4 regions of the Comamonas sp. Z3 genome follow, and region 3 is predicted to be linked to each of the others. Evidence: predicted binding sites of a transcription regulator. Region 3 holds the regulator's gene; each other region holds the start of a gene.
The links. The regulator FNR, encoded in region 3, switches genes on or off when oxygen is low (the NO sensors DNR and NnrR bind a similar motif). The targets are predictions, from matches to a motif close to TTGATNNNNATCAA.
Positions count from the first base shown of each region.

Region 1: FSY59_RS20940 (universal stress protein) is a predicted target of FNR. The motif match lies at 2,115-2,128, and genes of this name have one in related genera.
Region 2: FSY59_RS21530 (DUF2189 domain-containing protein) is a predicted target of FNR. The motif match lies at 2,199-2,212, and genes of this name have one in related genera.
Region 4: FSY59_RS08445 (DUF2892 domain-containing protein) is a predicted target of FNR. The motif match lies at 2,805-2,818, and genes of this name have one in related genera.

Region 1 is NZ_VOQU01000007.1:260,872-265,081, forward strand. It holds gene FSY59_RS20930 (FABP family protein) at 1-36, shown strand, start outside; gene FSY59_RS20935 (alpha/beta fold hydrolase) at 126-1,931, opposite strand; gene FSY59_RS20940 (universal stress protein) at 2,261-2,704, shown strand; gene FSY59_RS20945 (clostripain-related cysteine peptidase) at 2,935-4,210, opposite strand, start outside.
Region 2 is NZ_VOQU01000007.1:390,822-395,031, forward strand. It holds gene FSY59_RS21515 (ABC transporter ATP-binding protein) at 1-290, opposite strand, end outside; gene FSY59_RS21520 (arylesterase) at 289-987, shown strand; gene FSY59_RS21525 (hypothetical protein) at 1,005-1,226, opposite strand; gene FSY59_RS21530 (DUF2189 domain-containing protein) at 1,247-2,044, opposite strand; gene FSY59_RS21535 (PLP-dependent transferase) at 2,268-3,491, opposite strand; gene FSY59_RS21540 (BON domain-containing protein) at 3,576-4,082, opposite strand.
Region 3 is NZ_VOQU01000001.1:828,768-832,977, reverse strand. It holds gene FSY59_RS03935 (sulfite exporter TauE/SafE family protein) at 1-233, opposite strand, end outside; gene hemN (oxygen-independent coproporphyrinogen III oxidase) at 237-1,619, opposite strand; gene fnr (fumarate/nitrate reduction transcriptional regulator Fnr) at 1,935-2,657, shown strand; gene FSY59_RS03920 (hypothetical protein) at 2,824-3,087, opposite strand; gene FSY59_RS03915 (FixH family protein) at 3,459-3,764, opposite strand; gene ccoG (cytochrome c oxidase accessory protein CcoG) at 3,880-4,210, opposite strand, start outside.
Region 4 is NZ_VOQU01000002.1:820,927-825,136, reverse strand. It holds gene ppsA (phosphoenolpyruvate synthase) at 1-1,389, opposite strand, end outside; gene FSY59_RS08450 (pyruvate, water dikinase regulatory protein) at 1,642-2,463, shown strand; gene FSY59_RS08445 (DUF2892 domain-containing protein) at 2,531-2,731, opposite strand; gene FSY59_RS08440 (LysR family transcriptional regulator) at 2,921-3,865, opposite strand; gene FSY59_RS08435 (DUF2798 domain-containing protein) at 4,056-4,210, shown strand, end outside.

The DNA of each region.
Region 1 (4,210 bases), on a different contig from region 3:
CCCAACCCCACGGCAAGAGCCGCAGTCGAGATCTGATGGCGAATAGCCAGGACGTTGTCGTAAGCATCGCGCACTCCCCGACCCCGGCAGCGAGGGGTTGAGCTCAATGCTTGCGCAGCGCTGCATCAATGCAATGAGGCAGAGCTGATGGCCTTGCGCAGGCGTTCAAGCAGCGTCCGAGCCAGTTCCGGATCTTCGAAATTGCTGGGCTCCTGCCCTGAGGTCGACAGGGACCTGATGCTGCGTGCCTGCAATGTCTGCACCTGGGCATCCAGCGGCAAGGGCTTGCCCTGGCATTGCGTCAAGCGCTGCGCTGGTGCCTGGCCCAGCAGATAGTTCATGACCGTCAGGTCCACGCACTCTGTCTGATAGACCATCAGGCCATGGCTGCCTTCGTTCATGACGTAAACCATGCTGGTGGCCGGCAACTGCTCGAAGGTCTCCATGGCACCGGCCAGCGGTGTGGGCACGTCGTACTCGCTTTGCACCATGAGCATCCTGGCGGTCTTCAGACTGGCCATCGACGGCTTGGAGAACTGCAACTGTCGTTTCCAGTACAGGCAGGGCTGGCCCGCAATACGGTTGTTGGCGATGGGCAGCGTTCGCGCCAGCTCGAAGCCCTTGTTGACCCAGTAGACCGGATCTCGCTCCAACAAGAGTTCGTCGTTGCAAACCACCGTATTGAAGACCGAGTCGGAGTTGTCCGCAGAAAACGGCACGGCCGCTGTCCAGTACTGCGGATCGTTCAACATCGATATCCCGCTGCCGATGCTGGATGCCTTGTCTGGAATGCTCGCATCCACATCAGGATCACCGGTGCTGACCTGAATGTTCTGCAGCCGGTTGGCAATGTCGGAAGGCTGCATGCCATTGCGCAGATAGCCGCTGGCATCCATGAGCATGCGGGCATAGAGAAGCTCGTTGGCAATCGTGTCGGGCTCGGCCCGGAAGCTGCTCTGCACCAGCATTTGATTCAAAGGTGGCGCGAGCCTTTTCAGCCTGTCCACAATCTCCTGCGTGCTGGTGCCCATGCCCAGGCTGCTGTTGTGGCGCGCGGCATAGGGAGCAATATGGTTGGCAAAGCTGTGTATCTTGCCGACTTCGTAGCTGATGCTGGCCGCATGAATGCTCTGGCTGAAGTTCATATTGCTGTCGACGACCATGGGGCCGACGCGCTCGGGGAACAGACCCGCGTACCAGAAGCCCAGCCAGGTTCCATACGAGATGCCGTAGTAATGCATTTTCTCGTCGCCGAACAGATGGCGCATCAGATCCATGTCACGCGCCGTGGCATCGGTATTGATGAAATCGGAGATCGGGTTCTTCTGGCAGTTGACGGCCATGTATCTGGCTGAATCAGTGATTCTGCGGATGTTCTCTGCGTTCTCCCCGTCGGCCGAGGAGTCCTGCGCATAGACCTGCTCGTTGCCGCTGCACTGCAAATTGGTGCTGGCCCCGACTCCTCTGGGCGAGAACCCGACGAAGTTGAAGCTTTCACTGACCTTTTTGTAGATCGCGCCGAGGGCGGTATTCGGGTTGCCGCCGGCAAGCATCTGGGAATATGCCAGCGACAAGTTGAGACCATCGCCACCGGGCCCGCCGGGATTGAAGAACAGATGAGGCTTTTTCTCGGGGGCATCGGCGGCCTGCACCCTGAGGGCCGAGACCTTGATCTTCAGTCCATCGGGATGCTTGTAATCCAGCGGAGCCTCGATATCTGCACACTGCAAACGACTGCCGAGCTTGCTGATGTAGCGCTCGGCACCCTCCGAGGAGTACTTCGAAAAATACGCATCGCAGCTGCCCCAGCTCAGCTTCTGGTTCTTGTATGCCGCCAGCGGATCTTTGGTTTCAGGCTCGGCATCGGAGCCGCCACAAGCCACCAGCAGCACGGCCAGCGGTACCAGCCCCAACCATTGCATCGATTTCATTGCTCCCCCTCTTACTTTTTGAAAAACTCAGGCAAGAGCAATTACATATTTCGGGCTAGACAAGGACAATCACTGGAATCAGGTATTTGCCGAAAGCAATCCAATGCCACAACTATTCTTTTAATAGCTATCAGCGATTCAACTACAGATGATTAATCCGCTTTCCAATCATTTTCTTACCTCTTGATTTTGATCAAGATACTGCATGAACCGACACTCCCAAGCTTGCATTAACTGCTTCCGAGTGTGAGTATGGGGACGGAAATCGGCCTGAAGCGGTCCATTTCATCTGGCAACCAATATGCGCGCTGGCGCGCAAGGAGGCAGACATGTTCAAGCATATTTTGATTCCCACGGATGGCTCGAAACTCTCCGAAGCAGCGCTGCACGCAGGCATACAGCTGGCCAAGGAGCAAGGCGCGCAGGTAACCGCGCTGTATGTGATGCCGGACTACTCCGCCATCATCTACGGCGCCGAGGCACTGATGTCGTACAACTCCGCCGAGTTTGACAAGAGTGCCCAGAAGGAAGCCGAAAAGGTACTGCAGACTGCGGCCGACATTGCCGCAGCCGCGGGCGTGGAGTGCAAGACGCTGCGGGCGACCAGCATCTCCGTCAACCAGGCCATCATCAAGACAGCCCAGGAAAGCCATTGCGATCTGATCTGCATGGCATCGCATGGCCGCAAGGGCATCGCCGGCATTTTGCTGGGTAGCGAAACCCAGCGCGTGCTGATCAACAGCAGTATCCCGGTGCTGGTGCACCGCCCCTGAGGGCTGCGCGGCAAAGACTCGCGGCGGCACTCGGCAGACCAGCAACGCTCCCGACGCCTTCGTGCGTCGGGGCGCTTTTCAAGCGTGCCAGCCAGACATGCCTCGGGAACACGGAGCATTGCCAGCTGGCCCACGAAGAGAGCACCGGGATGCGCGACGAAGGAGTATGGCAAAGCTCAGGCACGGAATGAAAAGGCCATCTGTCGATGGCCTTTTGCGTTGGGCGAGCTTCAGTTCGCCGTGACCAGGTCCACCGAAGTGGGCGAAATCCTGAGGCGCCCGACCAGATCGGAGGCTGCGGCATAGAGCTTGTAGCCGCTTCCACTGACTGCCTGCATCTCGATGATCCAGTCGCCTTCGGGGGCGATCAGCTCGACGCCGGAATCCACCAACTGCCCTTGCGCGTTCATGACGAGCGGATGGAATTCTTCGTCTTCTTCAATCTCGGCCATGGCCAGGCCGATACCGGCAAGCCCCTGCGAGGAAAGCTTGTACTTCACGACCAAGCGGCCCTGTTCGTCCTGCAGCGCATAAAGCATGCCGTCAGCTTCGCTACCATATTCGTCAAGCATCCTGACAGGGATCATGAACACCGTGTCCTCATCGTTTTCGGGCAGCATGGTGATCACCTGCCCATCGAGATGCGGCCAGACCTGGGACTGAGGCAGACGAACTTCATTGCCGTTCACATCCAGCTGCTGCATGGCCAGTGCCAGGCCGTTTTGTGTGAGCACGGCATAGCCCCGGTCAAAGACACGGCCCAGGCCCGGCATATTGCTGTTGACCAGCGCGCTGAAGGCATTGCCGCTGAGCACCGGGCTGGTCACAGTGATTTGCGGCATCAGCGAGCTGCCCGCAAAAGCGGCATAGGCCTGCACAAAGCCTTTGATAGGGGCGGAGAAGTCCAGCTCCGCGTACTGCGCCAGCAGGCGAGAGTTCAGCGTGGAATAGCGCGGGAAGTACATCATCAGGCCGTAGGCTTCGTCCTCGCCGCCATCCTTGTGAATCACCGCACGGTCGAATGCAGTGCGAATGTCCTGCTGCATCGAGCTGCTCAGCAGACTGCGCGCGGCAAGCTCATTGACCCAGGAGAGCACGTCCACCAGATCAAACTGCGTGTTGAAGATATTGGTCTGGAAATCCTCGGCATTGCGCCGTGCCGCAGCCAGTTGCACCCAGGCGTCGAGCCCGCCGCTCTGCAGTGACTGATGCAGGCGGGCAGCAGCCTTTTCCAGCACGGCAATCAGCGCCGGGATCTGCTGGAGGTCGGTCACCGCATAGGCCGTGAAGTCGAGCGAGCCATTCTGTTGCTTGTAGGTGTCCACGATGGTCTTGCCCAGGGCATCGCCCCTGGCCAGGGGGTTGTCCACCATGTACTGCACCAGTCTGGTCCAGTCCCAGCCGGTGGTCACCTCTTCCGAAGCCACCAGATAGTTGACATAGGGCTGTAGCGACGCAGCCACTTCCAGGCTGGACATCAGGCAGGCGTCAAAGCCCAGCAGCTCC
Region 2 (4,210 bases), on a different contig from region 3:
AATACAAAACCCATCTTCTGGGCCCGCACCGCCGCCCTGTCGTCCTCGCTGAGTGCAAACAAATCCTGGCCCAGCAGCCGGACCGTGCCGTGACTGGGGGTATCGAGGCCGGCCAGAATCGACAGCAAAGTGCTTTTACCCGAGCCCGAGGCACCGACAATGGCAACAGTTTCACCGGCCGTGAAGCTCAGATTGATATCCCGCAAAATATCCAGCACGCCTGTGGAATCGCTCACCGATTTGGACAGTTGCTCAACGGCAATCAAAGGAATGGCAAGAGTTGTGGACATGAATCAATTGGATAGCAAAAACGTCAAGGATCGCAGCCCGCAGTTTGCACTGCAGCGTCGTCACTGTATCGCTGTTGCTCTGACGCTCGCCATTTCGGGGGCTTGCGACATTGCAGCGGCGGCCGCGCCCGGAGCTAAATCCGGCCCGGTGCTGGTGCTGGGCGATTCGCTGAGTGCCGAGTACGGACTGACGCGCGGCAAGGGCTGGGTTCAGTTGCTGCAGCAGCGCATGAATGATGAAAAAAACCCGCGCAAGGTGGTCAATGCCAGCATCAGCGGCGAGACCACGGCTGGCGGCAGAGCGCGCCTGGCGTCGCTGCTCAGGCAGCATGAACCCGGCATCGTGATTCTGGAGCTGGGCGGCAACGACGCATTGCGCGGTCTGGCGCTGCAGAGCACGCAGCAGAATCTGGAAGTCATGATCAAGGCCGCCAAGGAAGCCGGAGCCCAGGTACTGCTGGTGGGAATGCAGGTGCCTCCCAACTATGGAGCAACCTACACCGAGCAGTTCGCCGGCATGTTCAAGAAGGTTGCCGACACGCAAAAGCTGCCGCTGGTGCCGTTTCTGCTGTCGGGAATCGGCGATGCGGCGGATGCCGAGCAGTGGTTTCAGAGCGACCGGATTCACCCCAATGCCCAGGCGCAGCCCCAGATGCTGGCCAATGTCTGGCCCAAGCTCAGGCCGCTGCTGAAATAGGCGGTGCCCGCGCGGCCTCAGTCGCTGCCGCCGCCTCCGCCATCACCACCGGAATCGCCGCCATCCGTGCTGCAGGCCCCCTCGCCGCTGCCCGCGCCACAAAAATAGCTGTCGTTGAAGACGTCGCTGCCGTCTTCGCGGCTGCTCGCCGAAGTCCATGCCAGCTGCGAGTCGGCGCTGCGCCCCGGCACGCCGGACTGAGACGAGAAGACTTTTTTCAACCAGTTCCAGAACTCCATGGCATCCCCCTCATTGCGCCTCAGGCAGCGGCCTCCTTGCTTTCGGCGCGGACGCTGGCTTTATACGCATGCCAGCTGGCACAGCCCAGCAGCGGCCCGATGACGATCAGACCCACACTGTAGAACAGCAGCGAGGCCGCGATCAACACGGTGATGATCAGCCCCCACAGCAGCATCACGCCCGTGTTGGCGCCCACCACACGCATGCTGGTGATACAGGCCGTCAACGCATCGGTATCCAGATCGAGAATCGTGGGCAGCGAAACCACCATGCTGGCAAACACCAGGGCCGCAAATATCCCGCCAACCGCGCTGTAGCCCAGCAGAAACTCCCAGTTCTCGGGGCGCAGCAGGGTCTGCAGCAAGGTTGCCGTGCTGGGCATGCCGGTGTCGAACGAGATGGCGAACACCACCATGGCGGCGCGCCCCCAGAGCATCTCCAGCACCATCAACACCATGACCAGCATGCCCATGCTGGCCAGGTGTCGGTCCCAGCAGGTCAGCGACTCCGACAGCAGCACGGGCTTGCCCTGCTCCTGCTGCTTGCTGACGTAGTACAGGCCCATGGCCATGAAGGGTCCGACCAGCAGACAGCCGCTGGCCATGGACATCACATATTCGGGACTGGAGCGGAACACCCAGGCCAGCAGCCGCGCCATGCCCCAGAAGCACAGGCCGTAGAACAGCGCAATGATGGGTGCGCGCCGCACATCGCGCAAACCGAGCAGCAGCCACTGCCAGGGCTCGCTCCAGCGCAGCTGCAGAATCTGCAGATTGCCGGACTCGGCCTTGACTTCGGAAACAGGGGAAGCTTGCATGCGAGACCCTCCTTGTCGCCCGTGCCGCGCCTGGGTGGCGGCAGCTGACAGGAACAAGTTACCCGCTCGACCCTGAATCTGCATTGCGGAAAGCCCGCATGCCCAAGCATAGGTCTTCACTATAAAAATAAGAGCTTATAGCAGCCATCCATACTTGATTTCAATAAAAAATAACCTTGAAATCAATGATCAGCAGGCGCTAGAAGCTCTCATCTCAATAGCATCAACCAAAAGCCTTCAGCAGCGCCTGGGCCAGATCGGCCTGCAGATCGGTCGCGTCTTCGAGGCCGATGGCAAAGCGCACCACGGTCCCCGCCTTGATATGCGGTGTGGCACGGCTGCGCATCTCGGGCAGCTCGTAGGGCACGACCAGACTCACCGGCCCGCCCCAGCTGTAGCCCAGCTTGAACAGGCGCAGGCTGTCGCAGAAGCGGTCCACGGCCGCCTGGTCAAAACGTTCGTCGATGACCACGCTGAACAAACCGGCAGCCACGCCATCCTGGCCCTGGCCTTGTGCGCACAGCTGCTTCCAGTAAGCATGGCCCGGGGCGTCAGCCATGGCGGGGTGCAAGACCTGCGCCACCGCACTGTGGGTGGCCAGCCACTGTGCCAGCTGGCGTGCCGAGCGATCCTGTGCGTGATAGCGCAGGCCGATGCTGGGCAGGCTGCGCAGCACGGCCTCGGCATCGTTGCCACTCACGCCCAGGCCCAGGCGCATGTGCGCGAGCTTGATGCGCATATGCAGGGGCTGGTTGCGCGTGATGATGCTGCCCATCAGCACATCGCCGCCGCCGCTGGGGTACTTGGTCAGTGCATGGGCCGTGACATCGACGCCCAGACTGCCATCGCCCAGCAGGTCGAAGGGGCGAAACGCCAGGCCCGCGCCCCAGGTGTTGTCCAGCACCATGGTCACGCCCCTGGCCCGGCACAGGCGCACCTGCTCGACGAGATTCGGGAACTCCATGGTCACCGAGCCCGGAGCTTCCAGCCAGACCAGCTTGGTGGCGGGCGTGATCTTGGCCGCAAGATCTTCGACACTCATGGGGTCGTAGTACTGGTGGCCGATGCCGAAATGGGCCAGCTCGCCTTCGGTCAGGGTCTTGTTGGGGCCGTAGACGTTGTCGGGAACCAGTACCTCGTCGCCCGTCCTCAGCAGCGCCAGCGACACCGTGGCAATCGCGGCCAGTCCACTGGGCACCAGCAGGCATTGCAGGCCCCCCTCCAGCGAAGCCAGACGCTCTTCCAGGGCATAGGTCGTGGGCGTGCCATGCAGGCCGTAGGTGTAGCTGCTCTTGTCCAGCCAGCGGCGTTCGCGCATGGCCTGCACGTTCTCGAAGTACACGGTCGAAGCCTTGTGCACGGCCGGCTGCGGGCCTTCGAAGTCCGTGGGAGCCTTGTAGGGATGGTGAATCAGATGGGTGGAAAGCTTGTGGTCGGCTTGGGTCATGCCCTGATCTTAGTGCCATGCGAGCACAAAAAAGCCAGAGGGCTTGCGCGCTCTGGCTTCATGCGAGATGCAGGCCGAAAGGGATCAACCAGCCTTCACGGTCAGATTGTTGTTGACCGAGGTCACGCCCTTGGCGGCCTTGGCGATATCGCCGGCCTGGGTCTTGACGGCTTCGCTGGGCACGGTGCCGGTCAGGGTCACTGCGCCGGCCTTGGTGTCCACATTGATCTGCAGCGCACTGATTTCCGGGGCCTTGATCAGGTCGGTCTTGACGGCGGCGGTGATGCCTGCGTCATCCAGGGCAGCACCTGCCTTGGCAGCGCCCTCTTCCATCTTCTCGCCAGCCTTGTCCACAGCAGCGCCAGCAGCTTCACCAGCCTTGGCCAGTGCATCGGCAGCCGCATCGCCGGCCTTGGCCGTGCCTTCTTCAATCTTGGTGCCTGCATTTTCCGCAGCCTTCTCGGTCTGGGAAATGGCGGAATCGAGCTTCTGGCCAGCGGTCTTGTCTTCGGACTTGCCGCAGGCAGCCAAGCCAAAGGCCAAGGCGGTAATGGCCAGAACTTGAGCGGAGCGCTTGAACATAGTGGTCATATCGATTTCTCCCTTAATGCTTGCAAAAACATGACTATTAACTGTAACCAGTCCCCATTTTGGCCCGGATACGAACTTTTCCCGCATCCCTGTAGGACAAATTTATCCAAATTTGTGACATTTAATTA
Region 3 (4,210 bases):
ATCGCCACGGCCGCAACCCCGCCCAGCAGGGCATAGCCGGCAATGCGTCCCAGATGAAACAGGCTGGTGCGCAGCCATTGGCGTTTTTGCAGGCCGTGCAAGGCGATGACCTGGCCATCGCTGACAGGCCTTGCCCCTGTAACTACACTGCAGGGCGCAGCGCACATCACAAGACAATGGGGCCCACCCACGAGCCCCATGATCAAAGCAGTCCAGACCAGCGAAAACAACATGCGCTAGATGATGCGCGAAAAGCGCGCTCGGTTTCGGTCGGCCTGCAAATATCGATCAAACAGCATGGCTACTCCGCGCACAAAAAACCACCCCAGGCCCGTGACCTTGAAGCCCTCGTCGGATAGCTGAACCAGGCCATTGCGCTGCATTTCCGCCAGCGCTGCCAACTCCCGAGCAAAGTACTCGCGGAAATTGATCAGCCAGGCCTGCTCCATCGGCTCGTACAGGACGGAGCCCTGACACATGATGGCCATGATGATGGCTCTGCGCACCAGATCGTCACGCGAGAGCGCCAGTCCGCGCTGCACGGGCAGCATGCCGCCATCAATGGCGTCGTAATACTCTTCCAGGGTCTTGACGTTCTGGCTGTAGGTGGCCCCCACCTTGCCGATGGCCGATACGCCCAGTGCAATCAGGTCGCAATCGGGCTGGGTGCTGTAGCCCTGGAAGTTGCGATGCAGGCGCCCCTGACGCTTGGCGATGGCCAGAGAGTCGTCGGGCAGTGCAAAGTGATCCATGCCGACATAGACATAGCCACCATTCATGAATGCATCAATTGCGCCGGAGAGCATGTTCAGCTTCTCCTGTCCCATGGGCAAGTCAGCCGATGCAATACGCCTTTGCGGCTTGAAGCGCTCGGGCAGATGCGCATAGGCATACAGAGCAATACGGTCGGGACGCAACTCATTGACCTGGGCCAGCGTTCGCGCAAAAGACTCGGATGTCTGCTTGGGCAGGCCGTAGATCAGGTCCACATTGATGGAGACAAAACCCAGACGGCGGGCCTCGGCCACCAGCTCAAAGACTTGCTCGGCTGGCTGCTCCCGGTGCACCGCTTTCTGCACCGCAGGGTCAAAATCCTGCACGCCAAAGCTCAGGCGATTGAAGCCCATGTCCTTGAGTGTCTTCAACCTCTCGTTGCTCACGGTACGCGGATCGACCTCGATGGAATACTCGCCGGCCGGATCGAGCTTGAAATGCTCACGCATCAGAAGCATCAACTGCTGCAGCTCGGCATCGCTGAAGAAGGTCGGCGTGCCGCCTCCCAGATGCAGCTGGCTTACCAGCTGGCCTTTGCCGCAATGCTCGGTATGCATGGCCAGTTCACGGCCCAGATAATCCAGATACTCGGCAGCCTTTTCATGATGCTTGGTCACGATCTTGTTGCAGGCGCAGTAATAGCAAAGCGACTCGCAAAACGGCACATGCACATAAACGGACAAGGGCAAGGCGCGTGAACCCGAATGCGTCTTGCGCTGTTTCAGCGCCAAGATGTAGTCGTCTGCACCAAAAGCCTCAACAAAACGGTCGGCTGTTGGGAATGATGTGTAGCGTGGGCCAGGAATATCAAAGCGGCTCAGCAACTCGGGCGTGACTGCGGTCATAACTGAAAGTTAGGGTGCGCCCACACTCCACATTGAGCAGATTTCAAAGGGAATCAGACCCTGGAAATCATGCCCATAATGGGCAGATTTCAAAGGAAATCAAATCCTGGAAATCATGCCCATAATGGGCAGAAGCACATGTTTTTGAATGAATGCAAACAATGTGCACCAAGGCAATCCAGCTGTCCTTGATGAATATCAAGAGAGCGCCATGCAAGTACTGCGACAATTTGATCCAACTCATCACTAACTACGAGGTCAATGATCGGCGCGACTCTCCAGTCCAAGTCTGTCTGTGCCGTTGCTGAAAAGCCCATGAATCTTCAGACCATCAAAGCATCCTGCTCCAACTGCAATCTGCGTGAACTGTGCATGCCCATGGGCCTGGACGATGAACAAATGGAGCGCATTGACGAAATTGTGGCCACGCGCCGCAAGGTCAAACGGGGCGGGCTGCTGTTTCGCAACGGCGAGGAGTTCACCTCGCTGTACGCCATTCGCACCGGCTTCTTCAAGACCAGCGTGGCCACCGAAGACGGTCGCGACCAGGTCACGGGCTTTCAGATGGCCGGCGAGATCATCGGTCTGGACGGTATCGTCAACGACCACCACACCTGCGATGCCGTGGCGCTGGAAGATGCCGAAGTCTGCATCATGCCTTTCGACAAGCTCGAGCAGCTCTCGCGCGAAGTCACGGCACTGCAAAATCATGTGCACAAGGTCATGAGCCGCGAAATCGTGCGCGAGCATGGCGTGATGCTGCTGCTGGGCAGCATGCGCGCCGAAGAACGCCTGGCGGCCTTTGTGCTGAACCTGGTGCAGCGCCTGTCCGCACGCGGCTTTTCGAAGTCGGAGCTGGTGTTGCGCATGACGCGTGAAGAAATCGGCAGCTATCTGGGGCTCAAGCTGGAGACCGTGAGTCGCACCTTCTCCAAGTTCGCCGAGGAAGGCATCATCGAAGTCAGACAGCGCCATCTGCGCATTCTGGATACCGAGGCGCTCAGGCGCATCGTCAACAGCCAGCAATGCCAGGACTGAGTTCAACAGCAGCCTTCAAGAAAAAGCCCGCAGACAGCGGGCTTTTTTGATGGCGGCGAATGCCTGCCAGGAGTTGCCGCCGCCGAGGCCGCCGGCACAGCGAGCGGCCAGCCCCTGCATCCAAGGCCGCCACCTGCCCCGAAACTACGGTCCTGTGCGCAGCGCCTTATTCGACCAGGGGCTCGGAGACTACTCCCTGGTTCAGATCGCTGGCCGAACGCCCCAGCATGACGGTCATCAGTCCGCTGAGCACGGTGACCGCCCAGAAGGCAAAAAAGGCCAGCGTGTAAATGGCATTGCGCGACCATTCCAGAGGCGAGCCCAGCCAGTGCATGTCCAGCGGATCCACAAAGGCAAATACCACCATTTCCATGATTGCCGCAGCCAGAAAAGCCGGCCAGACAATCCACATCCAGCGTCGAGCATCCATCGCGATTCTCCTTGGCCTGTGGGTTTGAACCCATTTTGCACAATTGCCATGACCTTCCCAGCCGTACCAAGGGCATGCACTCAGATGGGAAACCCTGGACCGCTATTATTTAAAGAGCTTGCAGCGCTTTATTTGTATCGATTCAAGGACTATATCTATCTGAAATAGTCCTGATAAAGCGCTATGCGCTCCTTTTATTGAATACCAGCCGGAGATCCTTTGCCGGTTTCTGAGCACTGCAGAGACCCGCCCGACTCTGCGGTCGACCAGGACATAGAGCGCCGCCGCGACCGGCCGAGCTACAGAAAAGTCTGCAACCAGGGCCGCAAAAAAGGCCGCGGAAGCGGCCTTGGGATGCGTTGAAATCTCGGTCAGCGATCCAGCGGATGGTCCTTGGCCGGCGTCGCGGCATGGTTGCGCCCCGTCACTGCCGGCGCCAGGCTTTTTTCACTCTCGGTGAGGCGCTGGTTGATTTCAATGCCGTGACGGTAGTAGTCGGGGTCAATCACGGGATCCGGCTTGCTCATGGCGATATAGGCGGTCACGATGCCCGCGACCACCACCACGGCGGGACCGGCGATGACGAGCCAGACATGGGCAAACTTCCACCAGGGCTTGCCGTCCTCGGGGTGGATGATCTTGGCCTTTTGCGGGGCCTTGGCTTGTGCTGCCGACATGGTGAAACCTCTTTTCAGAAATCTGGGCGCCCAATTGCAAACCTGCAATCGGGCAGCATCAATTGTTGCTGATTCGCGATGCCCTTGCGTGGCTGTCACGATGCATGCCGCAGGCCTAGCGCGGCACCAGGAACACGGATTTTTCGGAGATGCGTCCGGCCCCAGCCGTCAGAGCATCCACATTGAAATGCACAGGGTGCGAGCCGGAAGCGGCCGAGCCATAGGGAATCTGCAGGCGCACCGCAATGCCGCGCGTCTCGGCCGGACCTACCGAGACTTCCTGCTCGGACACTACCTCCAGCTGATCCAGCCCCGTGGCGCTGATGCGATAGTGCTGCTCGGACTCGGTCGCATTCATGATCTGCAGGCGATAGACGTTTTCGAGCTTGCCGCCAGCCACGATGCGCGACAGCGCGGCGCGGTCGCGAATCACGTCGACCTTGAGC
Region 4 (4,210 bases), on a different contig from region 3:
ATCGCCTTCCGCACAGGACACGGTAACCAGTGTTTCGGCCTTGAGCAGATCGGTTGCATTGCCGCAGCCCACAACGGCAGGGATACCCAGCTCGCGTGCAATGATGGCGGCGTGGCAGGTACGGCCACCGCGGTTGGTGACGATGGCCGAAGCCTTCTTCATGACGGGCTCCCAGTTGGGATCGGTCATGTCGGTCACCAGCACGTCGCCGGCCTGCACCTGATCCATCTGCGAGATGTCGGACACCAGGCGCACGGGGCCGGTACCGATCTTCTGACCGATGGCGCGGCCTTCGGCCAGCACGGTGCCCGTGCCCTTGAGCTTGTAGCGCAGCTCGGCCTGTCCCTTGGACTGGCTCTTCACGGTTTCAGGGCGCGCCTGCAGGATGTAGAGCTGGCCGTCGGTGCCGTCCTTGCCCCATTCGATATCCATGGGACGGCCGTAATGCTGCTCGATCACCAGCGCGTAATGCGCCAGTTGCTGCACTTCCTCGTCGGTCAGCGAATAGCGGTTGCGCAGTTCGTGGGCCACATCGGTGGTCTTGACCAGCTTGCCGTCGGCCGCCTTTTCCTCGGGCGTGGCAAAGATCATCTGGATCAGCTTGGAGCCCAGATTGCGGCGGATCAGTGCCTTGTTGCCAGCCTTGAGCATGGGCTTGTGCACATAGAACTCGTCGGGGTTCACCGCGCCCTGCACCACGGTCTCGCCCAGCCCGTAGCTGGAGGTGATGAAGACCACTTCCTCGAAACCGGATTCGGTGTCGATGGTGAACATCACGCCGGCAGCGCCCTTGTCGGAACGCACCATGCGCTGCACGCCGGCGGACAGGGCCACCACATCGTGCTCGAAGCCCTTGTGCACGCGGTAGGAGATGGCGCGGTCGTTGTAAAGCGAGGCGAACACTTCCTTCATCTTGTGCAGCACGTCTTCGATGCCCACCACGTTCAGGAAGGTTTCCTGCTGGCCGGCAAACGAGGCATCGGGCAGGTCTTCTGCAGTGGCCGAAGAGCGCACCGCAAACGATGCCTCGGCATTGCCGCCTTGCAGACGGACAAATTCCTCGCGGATGGCCTGTTCCAGATCGGCAGGGAAAGGCTGGCTTTCCACCATGGCACGAATTTCCGCGCCGACAGCGGCGAGGGCGCGGACATCGTCCACGTCCAGAGCGGCCAGCTTGGCAGAGATCTTGCCGGCCAGACCTTCAAAGGCCAGGAACTCGCGGAAGGCATGGGCCGTGGTGGCAAAGCCGGTAGGCACGCGCACGCCCTGAGGCAGTTGCGAAATCATCTCGCCGAGCGAGGCGTTCTTGCCGCCGACCGACTCGACGTCGGTCATGCGCAGTTTTTCGAACGGAACGACTAATGCGGTCGCTTCGAAGAGTTGAGACATGGGAAAGCTCCAAAGGTAAAAAACCGGCACGCTTGCGGCGACTGGGCTGAATGGCCAGGGCACGCGAACCCACGCTGCATCGATGCAGTGCTTTGCTGTTCTGGATGTTGACCGTCAACGAGCATGGGTGGAATTTGGGAATAATGGGCGCAATTGTAGGCCTAGCCATGAACCCTGGCGCGGCTCAAACCTGTTTCAGACTTCAGGGCATGGCATTGCCAGCCCCGCCTCCACCTAATCACTGCGCGCACCATGCATACCCATACGATTTTTGTCATTTCTGACGGCACAGGCATCACGGCCGAGACCTTCGGCACGGCCATCATGGCCCAGTTCGAGAGCAAGCCGAGGCTGATTCGCATCCCCTTTGTGGACTCGATGGACAAGATTCATCAGGCCGTGCGCCAGATCAACCATGTGGCCGAGGTGGAGAAGCGCAAGCCCATCATCTTCACCACCCTGGTCAATCAGGAGATGCTGGAATTCCTTGAAGCCAACTGCAAGGGCAAGCTGTTCGACATGTTCGGCACCTTTGTGCGCCCGCTGGAGGTGGAACTGGGCCAGAAGTCGCTGCACCGCGTGGGCCGCTTTGCCGATATCAGCGAGAGCAAGGAATATCTGGAGCGCATGGAGGCCATCAACTACACGTTGGCTCACGATGACGGCCAGACCCATGCCGACCTGAGCGGCGCCGACGTGATCCTGGTGGGAGTGAGCCGCTCGGGCAAGACGCCCACCAGTCTGTACCTGGCCATGCAGTTCGGCCTCAAGGTGGCCAACTATCCACTGATTCCCGAAGACTTCGAGCGCAAGCAGTTGCCGCCCGCGCTGGAGCCCTACCGCAAAAAGCTGTTTGGCCTCACGATTCAGCCCGAGCGCCTGTCCAGCATCCGCAACGAACGCCGCCCCGACTCCAAGTACGCCAGCCTGCCCAACTGCCGCTACGAGGTGGCCGAGGCCGAGGCCATGATGCGCAGAAGCGGCATCGAGTGGCTGTCCAGCACCACCAAGTCGATCGAAGAGATTGCCACCACCATCTTGCAGGAAGTGCTGCCCCAGCACCTGGGCCACTGAAGGTTGACGTCACCCGGAAAGGCCCGACTTGTTCGCCTGGGCCTTTCGAGGGTGAGCGACCGGCGGCCTATTTTTTTCGCGCATCCAGCGGGCAGGTGTTCATGCCCAGCGGCAGATACAGCGGGCAGAAGCGCAGCAAGCCGGTGGCCAGGGGGATCACCCCAAGCCATCCCCACCAGCCAATGATGCCCATAGCCGCCAGGACGATGAGGACCAGGCCCAAAGCGATACGAAGCATGCGGTCCAGACCGCCGACATTGAATTTCATGCTGACTCCCTGCTTGGCAGGCATCCGGAGGGAATGCCTGATTCAATCTATTAATAAATAGTATATTTTTTTATAGATTGTCATCAAGAGCCCCTGGCGCTGCAGCGCACCACAAACACTGCTTTCTTGCGCCAGCGCAAACAGCCTGGACCGCAAGAGCCGGCCGACCCCAGGTGCACTTACACCACCTCAGTCTGGCAAGGGCCAGTTCAGCTGCGCCTGCTGCGGCAGCACCTGCAGCAGATAGTCCACCAGCGCGCGGACCTTGGCGGGCACATATTGGCGGTCCTTGAAGCAGGCGAAGAAGTCCAGCGGAACATCCTCGAACTGCAACTGGCCCTTGCGCGCCGGCTTGAGTGCCAGCGGCACCAGCCGCCCTCTGCGCAGCTCCTCATGGACGATAAAGCTGCCGGCCCAGGCGATGCCGCCACCGGCAGCGGCGAACTCCACCAGGGCATCGATATCGCTGCCGATGGCCGCAATCTTCTGCTGCGGATCGGTGCGCTGGCCATCGCGCAGAAAGGGCCAGCGCATGAGCCGGCCGTCGCGCTCGCGCCGATACAGCAGACAGGCATGCTCGAGCAGCTCCTGTGCCGTCTGCGGTCTGCCGTGCTGCTGCAGATACTGGGGCGAGGCACACAGAATGCGCGGCGCCGAGGCCAGCAGCCGCACCGACATGCCGGGCTCCAGCACATCGCGGTAGCGCACGCTGATGTCCACGTCTTCCTTGAGCACGTCCACATGCCGGTCCGTGATCAGGAGCTCCAGCTCCAGCCGCGGATGCAGCGCGGTAAACGCCGGCAGCAGCGGCGCCAGCATATGGCGACCGAAGGCGGACATGCAGGCAATACGCAAGCGGCCTTGCAGCTCTCCATGAATCAGCGAGAGATCGGACTGGGCTTTTTCGAGCTCGCCGAGCACCGGAGCAACGCGCGCCAGATAGCGCTCGCCGGCCTCGGTCAGGGCCATGGACCGGGTAGTGCGGGTAATCAGCCGCGTGCCCAGTTCGCGCTCCAGCCGCGCGATGTTCTGGCTGGCGGCAGCGGGCGAAATGCCCAGCTGGCGCGCGGCCGAGGCGATGGAGCCGCCCTCCAGCGCTTTGACAAAAGTTTCTATGGCTCGCAGATTCGGCATATCTGCGAATGTATCCCCAATTGCATTCGAAAGTTCTGCTTATGAGTTCCACAAGTCCCGGGCCTCTACCGCAGGCCGCCTGTGGTGCTTACAGTTCAACCCTGTTTTCCATCCATGCATTCGGCCCGAACCGCTGGCAGCGCCCTACTCCCGCCGCGACAACGCGGAATGCATTTCCGACATCGCTTTCATGAATTCCTCCACCAGCTCTTCCCCATCCAGGCTTTCGACGTTCAAGCTGCACCGGCGCTACACGCCATTTGTCTTTGCGTTTTTCATGGCCGGCATCATGGCCTTCCTGATGTGCTGCACCATCGTGGCGGCCAATACCGGCTTTGATGCCGG